Regions from separate parts of the Exiguobacterium sp. OS-77 genome, predicted to be linked through region 1. Evidence: predicted binding sites of a transcription regulator. Region 1 holds the regulator's gene; each other region holds the start of a gene.
What was found. Region 1 encodes Rex, which represses fermentation and respiration genes when NADH is low (regulators of the CRP and FNR family bind a similar motif). Its sites were predicted from a motif close to TTGTGAAATATTTCACAA; they were not measured.
Positions count from the first base shown of each region.

Region 2: adhE (bifunctional acetaldehyde-CoA/alcohol dehydrogenase) is a predicted target of Rex. The motif match lies at 3,062-3,079, and genes of this name have one in related genera.
Region 3: EXG77_RS11690 (L-lactate dehydrogenase) is a predicted target of Rex. The motif match lies at 2,555-2,572, and genes of this name have one in related genera.

Region 1 is NZ_DF239008.1:292,825-298,774, reverse strand. It holds gene EXG77_RS01520 (S8 family serine peptidase) at 1-1,658, opposite strand, end outside; tRNA gene EXG77_RS01515 (tRNA-Ala) at 1,879-1,954, opposite strand; gene tatC (twin-arginine translocase subunit TatC) at 2,059-2,838, opposite strand; gene EXG77_RS01505 (twin-arginine translocase TatA/TatE family subunit) at 2,846-3,046, opposite strand; gene EXG77_RS01500 (redox-sensing transcriptional repressor Rex) at 3,046-3,705, opposite strand; gene EXG77_RS01495 (ABC-F family ATP-binding cassette domain-containing protein) at 3,873-5,774, shown strand; gene EXG77_RS01490 (hypothetical protein) at 5,756-5,950, shown strand, end outside.
Region 2 is NZ_DF239008.1:1,913,384-1,919,333, forward strand. It holds gene EXG77_RS09890 (hypothetical protein) at 1-190, opposite strand, end outside; gene adhE (bifunctional acetaldehyde-CoA/alcohol dehydrogenase) at 382-2,976, opposite strand; gene EXG77_RS09905 (carbonic anhydrase) at 3,313-3,864, shown strand; gene EXG77_RS09910 (Na+/H+ antiporter family protein) at 4,179-5,498, shown strand; gene EXG77_RS09915 (DedA family protein) at 5,622-5,950, shown strand, end outside.
Region 3 is NZ_DF239008.1:2,257,883-2,263,832, reverse strand. It holds gene EXG77_RS11710 (1,4-alpha-glucan branching protein domain-containing protein) at 1-863, shown strand, start outside; gene rpmG (50S ribosomal protein L33) at 968-1,117, shown strand; gene EXG77_RS11700 (5-formyltetrahydrofolate cyclo-ligase) at 1,175-1,720, shown strand; gene EXG77_RS11695 (DUF92 domain-containing protein) at 1,714-2,493, shown strand; gene EXG77_RS11690 (L-lactate dehydrogenase) at 2,659-3,615, shown strand; gene EXG77_RS11685 (GNAT family N-acetyltransferase) at 3,871-4,380, shown strand; gene EXG77_RS11680 (M42 family metallopeptidase) at 4,540-5,577, shown strand; gene EXG77_RS11675 (YqgQ family protein) at 5,561-5,764, shown strand; gene EXG77_RS11670 (ROK family glucokinase) at 5,848-5,950, shown strand, end outside.

The sequences.
Region 1 (5,950 bases):
CATGACGTGAAATCAGACATCTCGCCCGCTACTGGGTTATCTGCTGAGACCGCTTTTCCATCGAACGTGACAGCAATTGCTTTTCCTGCTTTCGCTTTTTCTTCAAGATCATTCCCATCCGCGATGCTGAGCGTCACCATCGGAATCGTCGGATTGTTAAGTGCCATGCTGACATAATCCCCATGATCGACTCGTCCACGAACGATGACACCGGCTGCTCCTTGTTTCTCAGCTTCTGCTTGAATCATACCGTAATTGAAACTGCCGTTACGCACAACAAAAACAACTTTTCCTTTGACATCTTTTCCTTGATAGTTCGATGCTTGACCATCGCCGACATAAATGACGTCTTGCTTCTCCTTGTTGAATACCTTAATCGGATTCGGCGAGTCCTGTTTTTGGTACGCCAAATACCCAGCATCTTGTCCGTCAATCGTCAGTGCCATACCTTCAAGCGTTAATTTCGTATTCTCTAGCGATGCGACTTGTAGCGCTTGGCTGATCAACCCTGGAGATCCTACAACACCGATGTCAGGATTCGCTGTATACGGATTGCCTGCACCATGTCCTGTGAATGCCGAGTTTCCAGCAGAGATCGCACATAAGATCCCGTTGTTCATCGCGTTGACGATTGCCCGTTGCTCTGGATCATCTGCGTTGACGAATGATGCTGTCGAACCGAGACTCATGTTGATGACATCCGCTCCGAGGGCGATCGCATCATCAATCGCTTTGATGTAGATATCACTGAATGTCGATGGCATGCCTGGATCATTTCCGAATACTTTCATCGCGAGGAGTTGTGTTTCCGGTGCGACCCCTTTGATACCACCGTTCGCTTCGTCTCCATTAGCACCGACCGTACCCGCTACGTGCATTCCGTGCATCGATGCACCTGCACCTAAATCACGGATTTCGCTATCGTGATCAGCGTAGTTATAGCCGTATGGGACTTTTTCCGTGAAATACTTCCCTTTTAGTCCTTTTGATTCTTTGGCGCTTTCAACCTTTGAAGAAGTCAAATCAATCTTCGTCTCTGGGCTCAACACCATATCTTTATGCGACGGATCAATCCCCGTATCGATAACCGCTACAATTGTCCCTTCCCCTTTGAAGCCGTAGTCCTGCCATGTTTCTTTTGCATTAACCATATCTTTGCTATATAACATATCTGGTTTTGCACCTTTATCGGCTTTCGGTCGCGCGTATTCATGGGCGATATGTACGCTCTTGACTCCGTCGAGTTGTTTGATGTCTTCGATGTCGCCGAACTTGACTTCACCACTGAATCCGTTAATGACGGTCGTGAAGCTTTCCTTATATGTAACGGGAATCGATTTTTTAGCGATCGCTGACTTGACTGATTTTTGGACACTTACGAGGCGATCCTTAATCGACTCTTTTTCGGCATTGCTCAATGTGCTATACCGCTTGTTTTGTGCCTGCGCAATTTGAATCGCCGGCTTCTGCTCCATCTCGATGACGACACGGACCTTGTCAGACTGCTTATACACCTTCTCCTGTCCTGTTTTCTTAAGTGAGAGGGCGTGCGGCTTTTGACCGCTTGCCTTATCTTGCGAGGACAGTGCTCCTTGAGCACTGACCAAGTTGGAAGATGTCATCAAGACAGCTGCCAAGAGTGCGATTTCCTTCTTCATACTTCTTTTCCCCTTTTCTAAAAAACTATAATGATGTTACCAACAAAACAGTTAAACGAAAATTCTGTATATTTAGTTTAATGAAATAGATGGAAATAAACAATTCAGTTCTGTCTGTTTTATATAATTATTTGTTTTTATTGACACTTTATATTGCATTTCCATATTTTGAAAACAACAAAAAACTCTTGAATGCTCAAGAGTTTGAAGTGTACGAATATGGTGGAGACTATCGGGATCGAACCGACGACCTTTTGGCTGCCAGCCAAACGCTCTCCCAGCTGAGCTAAGCCCCCATGAATTAACTTTAGTATACGCATCGCTAACTGCTTTATCAATATAAAAATAACGCTTTCATAAAAAAGAATCCCTTCCAAAATTATCGGAAGGAATTCACGATTCATTTATTCAATTCACGCATCAAATCCGCCTGTCGTTCAAGCTCTGCCTGTTGCTCGAGGATCAAGACCTTTTTGTACGTCCGCGCAGAAATCAAGATGCTGATTTCATAGAGAACGAACAATGGGACCGAGATCATCAAGTGTGACGTCACGTCCGGCGGTGCGATCAATGCCGCAACGACGAACAGCGCAAAGTACGCATATTTCCGATTCTTTCGCATGAAAATTGGCGTCACGAGACCAAGACGTGTCAGAAACATCGTCACGACCGGCAATTGGAAAAGAAGACCGAACGGAATCGTTAATCGGATTAAGAAACTGAAGTAGTTCTCAACTCCGATGACTTGTTCGATTCCGAGTTCCTTCCCTAGTTCAGTCGAAACTTTTAATAAGAAAGGTAACAACCAAAAGTATGAGAAGGCTACACCAGCCAAAAATAGAAAGAAGATGACCGGAATATACGTCAATGTCGCTTTTTGCTCCTTATCATACAGACCAGGGCGGACGAATGCCCAGAGTTGATACATCCAGAACGGCGATGCCAGCACGATTGCGATGATGAACGCAAGATTCAAATACAACATTAAAGGATCTGCGACGTTGAAGGCATTCAAACCGATACCGAGCTCTTTTAAGTCCGCTTGCAAGAAGCGAACGAGCGGTCGGACGAGCGGAAATGCAACAGCGAACAGGACGACGACGATGATAAGCGACCAGACGATCCGTTTACGCAGTTCGTCCAGATGCGACGTCACGCTTTGTTCTTGATCAATCGCCATGATTCAATCACTTCTCTTTCGGTTCATCCTTTTTATCGTCGTCCATGATACCGTTCGTTGCGCTCTTGAACTCTTTCAATGTCTGACCCGCAGCACGACCAAGTTCAGGTAACTTCTTCGGTCCGAAGATGATTAATGCGACGACACCGATTAGTGCTAAGCTACCTGGTCCGATGAATGCTATAGTTGACGGGATAAGGTTTTCCATTATGATTTCACTCCTTCAGCTGATTGCGAATAATGCTTCATGAAATAAACTAACGACTGCAACTCGATCGATAAATCGATGTGATGGACCCGGACGCTCGCTGGCACGTTCAACCGCGCGGGCGTAAAGTTCAGGATGCCAGTCACACCATACTCGACTAACTCATCCGCTACTGACTGCGCGAACTGGGATGGAACCGTCAAGATGGCAACATCGACCTGATTCGCTTCGATTTGTTCTTTCATGTCCGAAACATGATAGATTGGAACGTCATGCGTCGTTGTTCCGACCTTCTCTTCGTCCGCATCAAACGCAACGACTATCCGAGTACTATTATTCTTTAAAAAGTTATAATTTGCAAACGCTGTTCCGAGATGACCGACCCCGATTAAGGCAACATTCGTCACCTCATCTTGATTCAAGGTTTTGCGGAAAAACGTTAAGAGATGTTGAACGTTATATCCATACCCCTTCTTCCCTAATGCCCCAAAGTAGGAAAAATCGCGACGAATCGTTGCTGAATCAACCTTCACCGCCTCGCTTAACTCAGCAGAAGAGACGCGGAGCTTGCCTGAATTGTATAAACTTTGGATGAAGCGATAATATAGCGGCAACCGTTTTGCTGTCGCTTGTGGAATTTTTGTGTCTGGTCCATTCATCCTGCAGTTCCCCCTTCGGCCACATCCATCGTGGCACCCAAATCTTTGCAAAAAGCTTTCTACTCTCCTTGATTGTAAACCACTTCACATAGAGTCACAAATAATATATTCCGCAGGACCTCGCGCTTTTGTTCGTGATAGACTAAAGGGTGGAAGGATGGATGGAAATGATACTCTTACAAGTCAACCAACTCTCGAAATCATTCGGCGTTGAGCCGATTTTAGAAAATATCAAATTGGAAGTACAAGAGCACGACCGGATTGCGCTCGTCGGACGAAATGGTGCCGGTAAATCGACCTTGCTCAAAATCATTGCTGGCGAACTCAGTCATGACTCGGGTGACATCATGAAAGGTAAAGATGTCAAAATCGGTTATCTCGCGCAGGACAGTGGTCTTGAATCGAACGAGACGATCTGGAACGAGATGCTGACCGTCTTTGAACATTTGCAGGAACAAGAACGAACACTACGCCGGATGGAAATCGAAATGGGCATGGAGCATATCTTGAACGATCCGGTCGCGTACGATCGTCTCCTAAAGACGTACGATCAAGCGCAATACGACTTCTCAGAAGCGGGTGGTTATCAGTTCGAAGCGAATATCCGCTCCGTCCTGCACGGCATGCGCTTTTATCCGGACGATTATTCGCGTCGGATCCAAACGTTATCCGGTGGTCAACGGACACGTCTCGCCTTAGCGAAGATGCTCCTGCAAGCACCAGAGCTCCTCATTCTCGATGAGCCGACCAACCACCTCGATATCGATACGCTTGCTTGGCTCGAAAGTTACCTCGGCGGTTATCGTGGTGCCGTTCTGATCGTCTCGCACGACCGGTACTTCCTTGACCAAGTCGTCAATGTCGTCTATGAGCTGTCACGCAATGTCTGCCGTAAGTTCACCGGTAACTACACGAAGTACTTGGAACAAAAAGCGGCATTGTACGATCAAGAAATGAAACAGTTCGAACAGCAACAAGAAGAAATCACGAAGATGCAGGACTTCATTCAACGGAACATCGCCCGAGCGACGACGACCAAACGTGCCCAAAGTGTCCGGAAGCGGCTCGAGAAGGTCGATCGGCTCGACCGACCAGATGGGGATGAGCGTAGCACGGTCCTGTCCTTCCCGATTGAAAAACAGAGCGGGAATGACGTTCTTCAAGTCAATCAACTGGCAATCGGTTACGAAGAAGCTGTCTCAAAAGACATCACGTTCCGCTTGCAACGCGGTGAATCGCTGGCACTCGTCGGACCGAATGGAATCGGAAAGTCGACGCTTCTAAAAGTCCTCGTCGGTCGCTTACGCCCCCTCTTCGGTGATTTCCGTTTCGGAACTGGCGTCTCGATCGGATATTACGATCAAGAGCAGGCAGAACTCAATGACCGGAACCGCGTCATCGATGAGATTTGGAACGAATGGCCACTGATGCGTGAACAAGAAGTCCGGTCTGTCCTCGGGCAATTCTTGTTTAGCGGTGACGATGTCTTCAAGATCGTCCATGAGTTATCTGGTGGCGAACGCGGACGTCTCGCACTTGCAAAACTGAAACTCCGGAAAACGAACGTCCTCGTCCTCGATGAGCCGACGAACCACTTGGATCTGGATTCGAAGATGGTCCTTGAAAATGCGCTCGTCGACTACGAAGGAACGCTGTTATTCGTCTCTCACGACCGTTACTTCATCGACCGAATCGCGACCCGCGTCATCGAGATGAGTGAAGCCGGCGTGACGGAATACCTCGGTGATTATTCGTACTACACGGAGAAGAAGGCGGAGCAAGAAGAAATCGCTCGTCTTGAAGCCGAGGAAGCAAAAGCAGCAAAAGTCACGGCATCGAAGACGATCGATAAAGAAGCGCAGAAGGAAGAGCGCAAGCGCCGTCAGCAAATCGAACAACTCGAACAAGACATTGAGCGGCTCGAACAGCGTTCAGCGGAGATCGAACAGTTGCTTTGCGAACCGGAAGTCTTCAATGACATTCCGAAAGCAACGGCACTTTCGGCAGAACGTGATCAGATTGATGTCGATTTGCTCGAATTAATGGAACGATGGGAGAACCAACACTGATGCGGACGAAGAGCTTTTTCATCAATCTCATCTTAGGATTACTATCCGGTGTTCTCTATTTCGTACCGTTATATGCCGATTATGTATCCGTCTTTATTCGTCCAGATGCCTTCAATGCTGCACTTCCTTTGTTCCTCTTGATTTCCTGCATGATCGGTCTCGTCATCCAGACATTG
Region 2 (5,950 bases), 1.6 Mb from region 1:
CTTTCCAGGAGACATCCGCCTGTTGCATCTGCGTCACGAGATCCTGATAGTCTGAGGATGAGGTGATTTGTGAAGTCAAAAATGCCATCACACCATAGATGACACCGAAAAAGATGAGACCGATAAGGACGCCAAACAGGACATCCCAGACGGAAAACCGTCGTTGTTTCCTTTCTTGCCTTGACTCCATCCCATTTCCTCCTTTTTATGTCTGATGTTTGAATATTCCTGCTACAGCGAAACCAAAAACATCAAATTCATTCAACAGCCATTATATCCCACCTTTTCTCCGACTGTCTCCACTGATTTCCAAAATAAAAACCGGCTTCTCACAGTGAGAAGCCGGTTGAACGATCAGGTGCCATGGTATTTTTTTCTCTATTAGATGCCTTCGTATGCTTGTTCCATGATCGTCCGTAACTCAGCGACAAGCGGCATCTTCGGATTCGCCGTCGTACATTGATCCTCGAAGGCATCGACTGCCATCTTATCGAGTTTTGCCTCGAAGTCTGCTTTTTGAATGCCTTGCGCCTTGAATGACATCTTGATGTTGAGACGTTGTCCAAGATCAGCAACCGCTTGAATGAGTGATTCGACCCCTTGTTCCGTCGTTGCTGCCGGAAGACCGAGGTAGCGTGCGATGTCGGCATACCGCTCATCCGCAACGAATGATTCATATTTCGGGAATGCTGCTAGTTTTGTTGGACGTGACGCGTTATAGCGAATGACGTGCGGCATCAGGATCGCGTTCGTCCGTCCGTGTGGCGTGTGGAATTCACCACCAATTTTGTGTGCGATCGAGTGGTTGATTCCAAGGAAGGCATTCGCAAATGCCATCCCTGCCATCGTTGACGCATTGTGCACTTTTTCGCGTGCTTCGGCGTCAGAACCGTTAGCATATGCTCGTGGCAAGTAGTCGAAGATCATCTTGATTGCTTTGAGTGCCAGTCCATCCGTATAGTCGTTCGCAAGAACCGAGACGTAAGCTTCTGTCGCATGCGTCAAGACATCCATTCCGGTATCAGCAGTGATCGAAGCCGGGACGGTCATGACGAATTCCGGATCAACGATTGCGACGTCAGGTGTCAACGCATAGTCAGCAATCGGGTATTTAACGTTTTTCTCTTTATCCGTGATGACGGTGAATGGTGTCACTTCTGAACCTGTACCAGAAGTCGTCGGAATCGCGACGAACTTCGCTTGACGACCAAGTGTCGGGAATTGATACGCCCGTTTGCGAATATCGAGGAATTTTTGACGTAAGTTCGAGAACGTTTCGTTCGGTTGTTCGTAGAAGAGCCACATTCCTTTTGCAGCATCCATCGCTGAACCACCACCGAGGGCGATAATCAAGTCAGGCTTGAAATCACGCATCGCTTGAGCACCTGTCTGAACAGTCGTCACCGATGGATCTGGTTCGACTTGGTCGAAGATCCGGTAACTGACGGACTGTGGTAAGTTTTGAATTACTTTATCGGCATACCCGAACTGTACCATCGTTGGATCAGTGACAATCATGACACGTGAGACGTCAGTCATCGACCGCAAGTACTGAACGGAGTTCTTTTCGAAGTAGATTTTTTCAGGGACCTTGAACCATTGCATGTTCACGCGTCGTCTCGCCACCTTTTTGACGTTGAGTAAGTGTTTCGCTGTCACGTTTTCAGAAACAGAGTTTTTCCCGTATGATCCGCAACCGAGTGTCAGTGATGGTGTCAACTCGTTGTACAGATCACCGATTCCGCCATGAGCAGATGGGCTGTTGACGAGGATCCGGCAGGCTTTCATGCGGAGTCCGAACGCTGTCATCAAGTCATCGTTCGTCGTATGAATGACGGCTGTATGACCGAGACCACCGATTTCAAGCATCTGTTCGGCAATCGTAAACGCTTCTTCGGTGGAAGCGACGCGGTACGCACCGAGGACGGGACTGAGTTTTTCATGAGACAGTGGTTCTGCTGCTCCGACGTGCTCGAGTTCCGCGACGAGCATGACCGTTGTTTCCGGAACATCGATTCCGGCTTTTTCTGCGATCCATGTCGCAGGTTTCCCGACGATGTCCGCGTTGACGGCACATGTATCGGTTTTGATGACGAGTGATTCGAGGCGTTGTTTTTCTTCCGGTGTACAGAAGTAACAACCGAGTGCTTCCATTTCCGCACGAACCGTCGCATAAATCTCTTGGTCGACGATGACAGCTTGCTCAGACGCACAAATCATCCCGTTATCAAACGTTTTTGAAAGAACGAGATCGCTGACGGCCCGTTTGACTTTCGCAGACTGTTCGATGTAACACGGAACGTTCCCTGGTCCAACACCGAGTGCCGGTTTACCTGTTGAATACGCTGATTTGACCATTCCTGCTCCACCTGTCGCAAGGACCATGGCGATTTTTTCATGGTTCATCAAGACTTTCGTTGCTTCAAGTGATGGTTCTTCCACCCATTGAATACAGTCTTTCGGTGCCCCTGCTTTGATGGCTGCGTCGCGGAGTGTTTTCGCTGCTTCGACGGAACATCGTTGTGCCGACGGGTGGAACGCGAAGACGATCGGGTTACGCGTCTTGATCGCAATCAATGCTTTGAACATCGTCGTTGATGTCGGGTTCGTGACCGGTGTGACACCACAGACGACACCGACGGGTTCAGCGATATATGTGATGCCGTTTTGGACATCTTCTTCTAAAATCCCGACCGTTTTTTCATGACGTAGACTATTGTAGATGTATTCTGTCGCAAACATGTTTTTAATCATCTTATCTTCAAAGACACCGCGTCCCGTCTCTTCTGCTGCGAGACGAGCGAGTTCGACGTGCCGTTCAAGTCCGGCAAGTGCCATATTCCGAACGATCGTATCGATTTTTTCTTGATCGAATGTCAGTAATTCTTGTAATGCGCGTTGCCCTTTTTCAACGATTTGTCCAACCGCTTGTTCGACCGGCGTTGCCGTCGATTTTGTTTTTTCTTTCACAGCCATGAGTGGTTTCCTCCCTGTCGTGGAACGAATCTGAGTTTGATTTGCCAACCATTATGTCAGGAATGCCAAGCTGTTTTTCAATAGTTTGTGCTTTCCTTCACAAATCAATCATAACCCCTTTTTCCTGTTTTGTGCATGACCATCCTGTGAATTCCCTCACACTTTTGATAGCGTTTACAACTGTTGTGAATTCCTCTTTTTCATCGTTTTGCTTCAAGTACATGGATGTGTGCGATTTGTCACACCTCGCATTTTCGTGACTTGATAGCCGTTTCATCATCTTGTATTCTGATATGGGGTACATATTAAGAGCTACCACTAAAGGAGGACACTTGAATGTCAGTTGTACAGGAAATGCTAGCCTTCAACGAGCGATTCGTCGCCGAAAAACAGTATGAGCAGTTCGTCTCGGATAAGTTCCCGGACAAAAAGGTCGTCATCCTGACGTGTATGGATGCCCGATTGACGGAGCTCCTCCCACACGCACTTGGTCTTAAGAACGGGGATGCGAAGATCATCAAAAATGCCGGTGCTATCCTCTCGCACCCATTCGGTTCCGTCATGCGCTCGATTCTCGTCGCATTGTATGCCCTTGGCGCTGAAGAAGTCGTCGTCATCGGTCACCATGACTGTGGCATGAGCACGATTGATCCTAACCACATGATCAACGAGATGAAGGATCGGGGAATCGACCAACAGATTCTTCACACGCTTGAAGTATCAGGTGTTGATTTGAATCAATGGTTGCGTGGCTTCACGTCAGTTCAAGAGAGCGTCGCTCACTCGGTCAGCCTCGTGAAGAACCATCCATTACTACCGCCAGGAACGAACGTCCACGGACTCGTCATCGATCCGGGTACTGGTAAGCTCGACGTCGTCGATTGCTGATCACTCTTTATAGAAGAAACGCAAATAGATTCAGATATTCTACTCCGTCTTAAATTAAAGATAACGTGCCATATTTTCTCGTAACGGAGAAGGATGGCACGTTTTTCGTATGAGTCATTTTCAGTGATCAAAACGCTTCTCACTTCATGCTTCGGGGTATAACAGAATGTAACTTCTTGTGGAGAGCTAAAAAGCGTATCATTCATCTTTCGATTACGAGGTCAGACTTTTACTCTTGACAGCATTCCAACATGGCTGTAAGATACTTTAGTATAGTACAGTGATAACAAAAGAAAGTGTGGTTTTACTGAATGATAAACGCCGTATTGTTTGCCGTCTTTTTACTATTTATTTTAGCGATCTTCCGCGTCCACATCGTGCTCGCGATGGTCATCAGTTCGTTTGCTGGTGGTCTCGTCGGTGGTCTTGACCTGACTGCGACGACAAAAGCATTCTCCGGTGGTCTTGGTGACGGAGCAGAAATTGCCCTTAGCTACGCGATGCTCGGTGCATTTGCCGTCGCCCTCTCGAAAACAGGTTTACCGGATGCACTTGCGCACTCTTTGATTGCGCGTTCGCGTGGTAACGCAAGTGCCGCTTCCGTCAAAAAATTAAAAGGATTCATCTTGTTCGCGATTCTCTTGCTTGCGATCAGTTCACAAAACGTGTTGCCGATCCACATCGCATTCATTCCAATTATCATTCCGCCGTTGCTCGGTCTCTTTTCTCAGCTTAAGATCGATCGACGCCGGATAGCGATCATCATGACGTTCGGTCTTGTGACACCATACATGTTCTTACCGGTTGGATTCGGAGACATTTACCTCAATCAGATTTTGCTGAAGAACCTGAAGGCAAATGGTCTCGATACTGCTGGAGCTTCCGTCATCGAAGCAATGGCGATTCCAGCACTCGGAATGGTCGTTGGTCTCTTGATCGGTTTGTACACGTACCGGAAAGAGCGGACGTATGAGATTCGCGACATCGCTCCAGACGATTATGAAATTCCGGTCATCACGAAAACGAAGCTTGTCTTAAGTGGAGTCGTCGTCATTGCGACATTAATCGTACAACTACAGACCGGATCAATGATTCTCGCTGCGACGACGGGGTTGATTCTCTTCTTGTTGCTTCGTCTTGTTCGCTTCAGTGAAGCAGATGACGTCATTACACGCGGTATGCGCATGATGTCATTCATCGGTTTCGTCATGATCTCAGCGAACGGATTCTCAAACGTCTTGCGTAAGACGGGCGATATCGAGCCTCTCGTCGAGAACTCGAAAGCGTTGATGGGCGATTCGCAACTCGTTGCCGCCTTCGTCATGCTCTTGATTGGTCTTCTCGTCACGATGGGGATCGGCTCCAGTTTCTCGACGGTTCCGATCATCGCTGCCATCTTCGTTCCACTATGTATCCAGTACGGATTCAGCTTAGAAGCGACGATTGCCATCATCGGTACATCCGGTGCTCTCGGTGACGCGGGTAGCCCGGCGTCTGACTCGACACTCGGACCAACGAGTGGTTTGAATGCTGATGGTCAGCACGATCACATGCGAGAAACGGTCATTCCGACGTTCCTGCACTACAACATTCCATTACTCATCTTCGGTACGATCGCTGCGGTCGTATTATAAAAACAAGACGGATTCGCTGTCATCGCGGATCCGTCTTTTAAATTGTCTCCGTTTTTTTCCTTTTCATTTCGTCCTCGGTTCTCTAAAATAAAGGAATGAACTGATACAAAGGAGTTGTCTAACGTGTTATCTCAAGTCGTCAACCAGATTTTGCTTTCGCTTGCCGATCTCGGATATTTCGGCATCGCCCTCGGGTTGATGATTGAAATCATACCGAGTGAAATCGTCCTCTCTTACGGTGGATTCATGATTTCCCAAGGAACGATCGGCTGGCCGCTTGCTATCGTCGCTGCCGTCATCGGTGGATTATTCTCGCAATTATTCTTATATTGGTTCGCTCGCTACGGCGGTCGTCCCCTTATCCTGAAATACGGGAAGTATGTTTTGATTTCAGAACATCATCTCGATCTAGCCGAGCGTTGGTTCTTAAAGTACGGACAAGGCGTCATCTT
Region 3 (5,950 bases), 2.0 Mb from region 1:
AAGCGAAGCGTCAACTCATTCGAGAATACCTCCTCGCTGTCTCGAGCGACTGGCCGTTCATCCTTGATGGACAGACGACAGCGCAGTATGCTGCGAATCGTTTCCGGGAGCACATCCTACGTTTTGAAGAAACTGAGCGTCGCCTGGATGCGGAGGAGCTGACGGTGGAATGGTTGGATGATCGATATCGCGAATATCCTTTCCTTCAAGATTCAGATATTGAACCGGATGTCTTCTTGACGGCACATGATTACTACGTGGCAGTGAAACGTGAAAAATCTTGGAATACAGACGCCATCTTATTGTTTGTCCGACAATATGATGCGTCAGACCGGCCAGCTTCGGAGCTCGCTCGACGGCTTGCTGCTGCTGGTGAGAACGTCTATGTCGTCACGGAACATCTGGAAGCGTATCGATTTGAAGAAGGTGTTCACGTTTACGGAGTGCAAGTGACAGGTCTACCGCTCGTTCAGACCTATAACCAACTGGCGGCACTAAATTTAGCCTTCTTACGCCAAGCGCAAGCTTTGAGTAAGATCGTTGATTTCGCAGTCATCCACAACTTCAACATGGAGACCGCATCAGCTGCCCAAGCTATCGCGAAGATCAAAGAGTTGCCACTCGTCAGTAACGTCTACGATGTCGAAAGTGAGCGTTCTCCTGATCGTTCAGGTGGTCTGGTCGTTGCCTTAAAACGACTTGAAGGAGATGCGTTGCGCCAATCAGCGGTTGTTTATCTAGAACGAGAAGAGTCACGTCACGGGGTGGAGCAAGAGTATCACGTCGAAAAGAAGCCACTGCGTTTTGAAGAGAACCTTGAAAAACCATATCAACACGTGACGAATCCGAAAAAGAACGGATGAACAGTTGCAATTCCTTTCCTTTCTTGGTACGATACTTGAGTATGCTTAACCTTATGTAAAGCAAAATCACTTGATACATCGAGAGCTAGATAGGAGGGAATCCCATGCGCGTTAAAATCACATTAGCTTGCACTGAAACTGGTGACCGTACTTATATCACTAAAAAGAACAAGCGTAACAACCCAGAGCGTCTTGAGTTGAAGAAATACAACCCACGTCTCCGTAAGCACACACTTCACCGTGAAGTGAAATAATTGAGATGGAAGCCGTCACTTCGTGTGATGGCTTTTTTTGTGGAAAGGAAGACATTCATGAATAAACAAGAAGTACGCCGTCTGATCAAAGAACGACTCGATATGATGGAGAACCGTGCGGAGAAGGAACGGTTGATTCACGAACATGTATTATTATTACCTGAATGGCAACAAGCGACTTGTGTCGCGATCACATTAGCTTTTCGAAATGAATGTGATACAAGAATGCTGATTGAACAGGCGTGGCAAGAGGGCAAGACGGTCTTGATACCAAAAGTAGTCGGAGACGAGATGATCTTTTATGAACATGGACCAGAAGATCAACTGCAAGCAAATCAGATGGGGATTGCTGAACCGACCGCTTCAGCACGTCGCGCTTCACTTGCTCAAGCAGAGCTTTGCCTTGTTCCGGGTCGTGCCTATCGACGGGACGGATATCGGTTAGGATGGGGGGGAGGTTATTACGATCGTGCACTCGTGACCTATGCAGGATGTAAAGTATCGATTGCCTTTTCTGAACAACTTCTTTCAGATTTTGAAGTGGAAGCCTTTGATATCCCAGTTGATCTGATCGTCACTGACTTAGAGGTCATCCGATGCTAAGCGCGACCATTTTGTTTTGTCTATTGCTTGCTTGGACCGGACGATCTTTTCGTTTATTGACGACAAGTGGTGCGATCATGACCCTGCTCGTCGGTAGTGGTGTCTCATTCGGATTCGGTTGGCAAGGATTAGTAGTACTCTTACTCTTCTTTGGTAGCTCGAGTCTGTTATCGAAGGTCGGACGATCTAGAAAACAATCGGTCGACTCCATCGTTGAGAAAGACGGCGCGCGTGACGGATGGCAAGTCCTTGCGAATGGAGGGGTAGCGTTCGTTGCTGCCTTAGCGTATGCCATGACGATGGATTTTGCGTATCTCTTGTTGTTTCTATTCGTCATCGCAGCATCGAATGCTGATACGTGGGCATCCGAAATCGGACCGCTCTCAAGACGTGATCCATGGTCGCTCAAAACGTTACGACGGGTACCAGCAGGAACAAGTGGAGCGATGTCGCTGATTGGAACGGTCGGTACGATCGCAGGAGCTGCGTTCATCGCGATAGCAGCGCATTGGATATTTTCTCTTTCTTTAAGAGACGTCTTACTCGTAACAAGTATCGGTGTACTCGGGAGCCTGCTGGATACACTATTTGGAGCAGTAGGGCAACGCGTTTACCGATGTACAGTTTGTGGGGAATACACAGAAAAGCGAAAGCACCATGGGCAACCGACAGCTTATGTTTCAGGTATTCGATTTTTAGGGAATGATGCTGTCAATGTCTTAACGAGTGGTTTGGCAAGTGGAATCGGGTTTATCATCGTTCGATTCTGGTAACTGGAAAGTATATGAGTATGTAATTCCTTATGTTAGGATATCAATGACACAAAATGGACAAATGTGATTAATTTCACATGATACAAATAATGTGAAAGATGTTACAATTTATTTGTGAGATAGTTAACAAACTCTTAGGACGAATGAAAGGGTGGACATAACGATATGGAATTACATGCGAAAGTGACACGGGTAGCCCTCATTGGAGCTGGTGCAGTCGGCTCAAGCTTTGCCTATCAGATGTCAACAGCTGGGCTTTGTGAAGAACTTGTCATCATTGATGTCAACAAAGCCAAAGCAGAGGGCGAGGCAATGGACTTAAACCATGGAACACCATTTAGCTCTTCACCGATGCGAATATGGGCTGGCGACTACGCGGACTGCCGCGAAGCGGAAGTCGTCGTCATCACTGCAGGCGCTCCACAAAAACCAGGTGAGACAAGACTCGATCTCGTTGCAAAGAATGCGTTGATCATGAAAGAAATGATTCGTCAAATCATGGATTCCGGTTTTGATGGTATCATCGTCGTGGCTTCTAATCCGGTTGATATCATGGCGCATCTTGCCTGGAAATATTCTGGTCTTCCGAAATCCCGCGTATTTGGATCAGGAACGGTGCTTGATACAGCGCGCCTGCGTCAAATGCTCGGAGAATACTTTCACATTGATTCCCGAAATGCCCATGCCTATATTCTTGGCGAACATGGTGATACGGAATTCGCTGCCTGGAGTAACAGCCGCATTTATGGAAAAACGATTGATGAACTACTTGCTGAAGACGATCGTTATTCTCAAGCAGATCTTGATCAAATCTACATCAACGTCCGAGATGCTGCTTATCATATTATCGAGCGCAAAGGGGCAACCTATTATGCGATTGGGCTTGGGCTCGTTCGTATCGTTCGTGCCATCCTCGGAAATGAGAACTGTCTGTTGACGGTCGGTGCGCATGTCGATGGTCAGTATGGCATTTCCGGTATCCACATTGGAGTTCCCGCCATCATCAATCGTCAAGGTGTGCGTGAAATCATTGAAGTCTCATTGACGGATGAAGAGTTGAAGAAATTCCATCATTCTGCTGATGTATTGCGTCAGACGCTTGAACCCGTCTTACAAGGATAATCGTACGAATCATGATGAAGGTGTTACGAAATAAAGTAGCAAAAAACTCAAGTGTCGGACCTGCTTCATATTGTCCACACTTGAGTTTTTTTGATGTGGAGAACAAACACGTTAATAATTACATCTATTCGTCCGGTAGTAAAAAGAGAAAAATCTAGGTTTTATTTTACTAGAAAAGGGTTAAGTAAGAGATAGAAGCGTTTTTACGTCATTTTTTGTACGTCATGATACCCAAAAAGGAGAGAACCGACAGTCATGTATACTTTTCGAAAACTAACTAAAGAGGATGCAGAACAATACTGGAATCTACGCCTTGAGGGATTAAAAAATCATCCAGATGCATTCGGTCATTCGTTTGATGATGAACAGCAAACCCCGCTCCGCGAAGTACAAGAAGGACTTGAGGGAGAACCCGACTCCGATGAGGTTTGGCTTGGTATGTTCGACGGTGATACATTGTTTGGGTTTGGTCAGGTCAAACCATATGAATTGTCACGTGAATCGCATAAAGCGATGATTTCCGGAGTATACGTATCACCTGAATATCGTGGGGGTACTGGTCGCGCTCTGATGGAAGCCTTAATCGAGGAAGCGAAGAAGTTACCGGACGTCGAGCAAGTCATTCTTGCCGTTTTATCAGGGAACGAAGCCGCACAAAATCTTTATGAGTCGCTCGGTTTTGAAGTATATGCCGAAGATCCAGATTCCGTAAAATTAGAAGACGGCACATATCGTGATGATATTTGGATGAAGAAGTACGTCTAAGTTATTGAGATGGTGTGGAAAGAAGCTGTAGCAAAAAAGCGCTACAGCTTTTTCGCATGGTATCCGTAGGATATCAGTATCGGCAAAGAATGAATATTTGTTATCATGAGAACAAAGCGGATGTCACGTCGTAGTCCGATTGAAAGGGAGCGAATGAACATGAAAGAAGTCATACGTACGATTGAAGAGCTTGTCTCGATTCCGAGTCCGACAGGTTCGACAAAAGAAGCTATTACATATGTAGAAAAGCGATTGGTAGCAGAAGGGATCACGTATCGAAAGCTTGAAAAAGGAGCGATTTTAGCGACACTACCTGGTGCTTCAACACGCACGCGGTTACTGACGGCACACGTCGACACACTAGGAGCGATGGTGAAAGAAATTTTACCAACAGGACGACTTCGTTTATCACAACTGGGGGGATATGCTTGGACAGCGATCGAAGGTGAGAACTGTCTCATTCACAAGATGGACGGTCAAACGATTTCAGGTACGATCGTGTTCCACCATTCGAGTGTTCATACGTCGCGCGAGACGAACAAAACGGAACGATCCGCTGATAATATCGAAGTACGGCTCGATATCCGTTCGACGACAGCAGAAGAGACGCGCGTCGCGGGGATTGAAGTGGGAGACATCGTAACGTTTGATCCGCGATTCCTCTATACGGAAACAGGATTCGTGAAGTCGCGCCATCTCGATGATAAAGCATCTGTTGCTTTGTTGCTTGAATTGATCAAGGAATGGAAAACAATCGAACTACCACACACGGTCCAGATCCTGATTTCAAATTACGAAGAAGTCGGATTCGGTGGAAATGCTGGATTCACGGAAGAAGTCGCAGAATACATCGCGGTCGACATGGGAGCACTAGGAGAGGGGCAACACTCCGATGAATTCACAGTCTCCATTTGTGCCAAAGATGGTTCTGGTCCGTATGACTTAGCTTTACGCCACCAGTTAACACGCTTAGCACAACGTAATAGCATTCCATATAAAGTTGATATCTATCCGTTCTATAGCTCGGATGCCTCGGCAGCAGTAAGTGCGGGCCACGACGTCCGGCACGGATTGTTCGGTCCGGGAATCGAATCTAGTCATTCGTACGAACGTACGCATGAGACGTCGTTACAAGCGACATATGATTTGCTACATGCCTATGTAAAGGAGCCGATGGTCGATGAAGACACTGTATGACGTACAGCAGTTACTCAAGACATACGGGACATTCATCTATCTTGGGGATCGAGCGTCCGATATCGCGATGATGATGCTTGAACTCGATGAATTACAAGAAGCGGGCGTTTTGGAACAACGTCAGTACGATTCAGCGAAACTAATCTTACGACATGAATTAAAGCGTTCACAATCCGATAACATTTAAGATTGTGCAACCCTTTGCGCAAATGGGTTATGTCCGGTAAAATGATGAAGCAGACATTATATGAGTATAGGGGAGACGAAGCAATGAAATGGTTACTCGGCATTGATATCGGCGGAACGACAGTCAAGATGGCAATTTTGGATTTGCAAGGGATCATCGTAGAAAAGTGGGAAATCGAGACGGTCG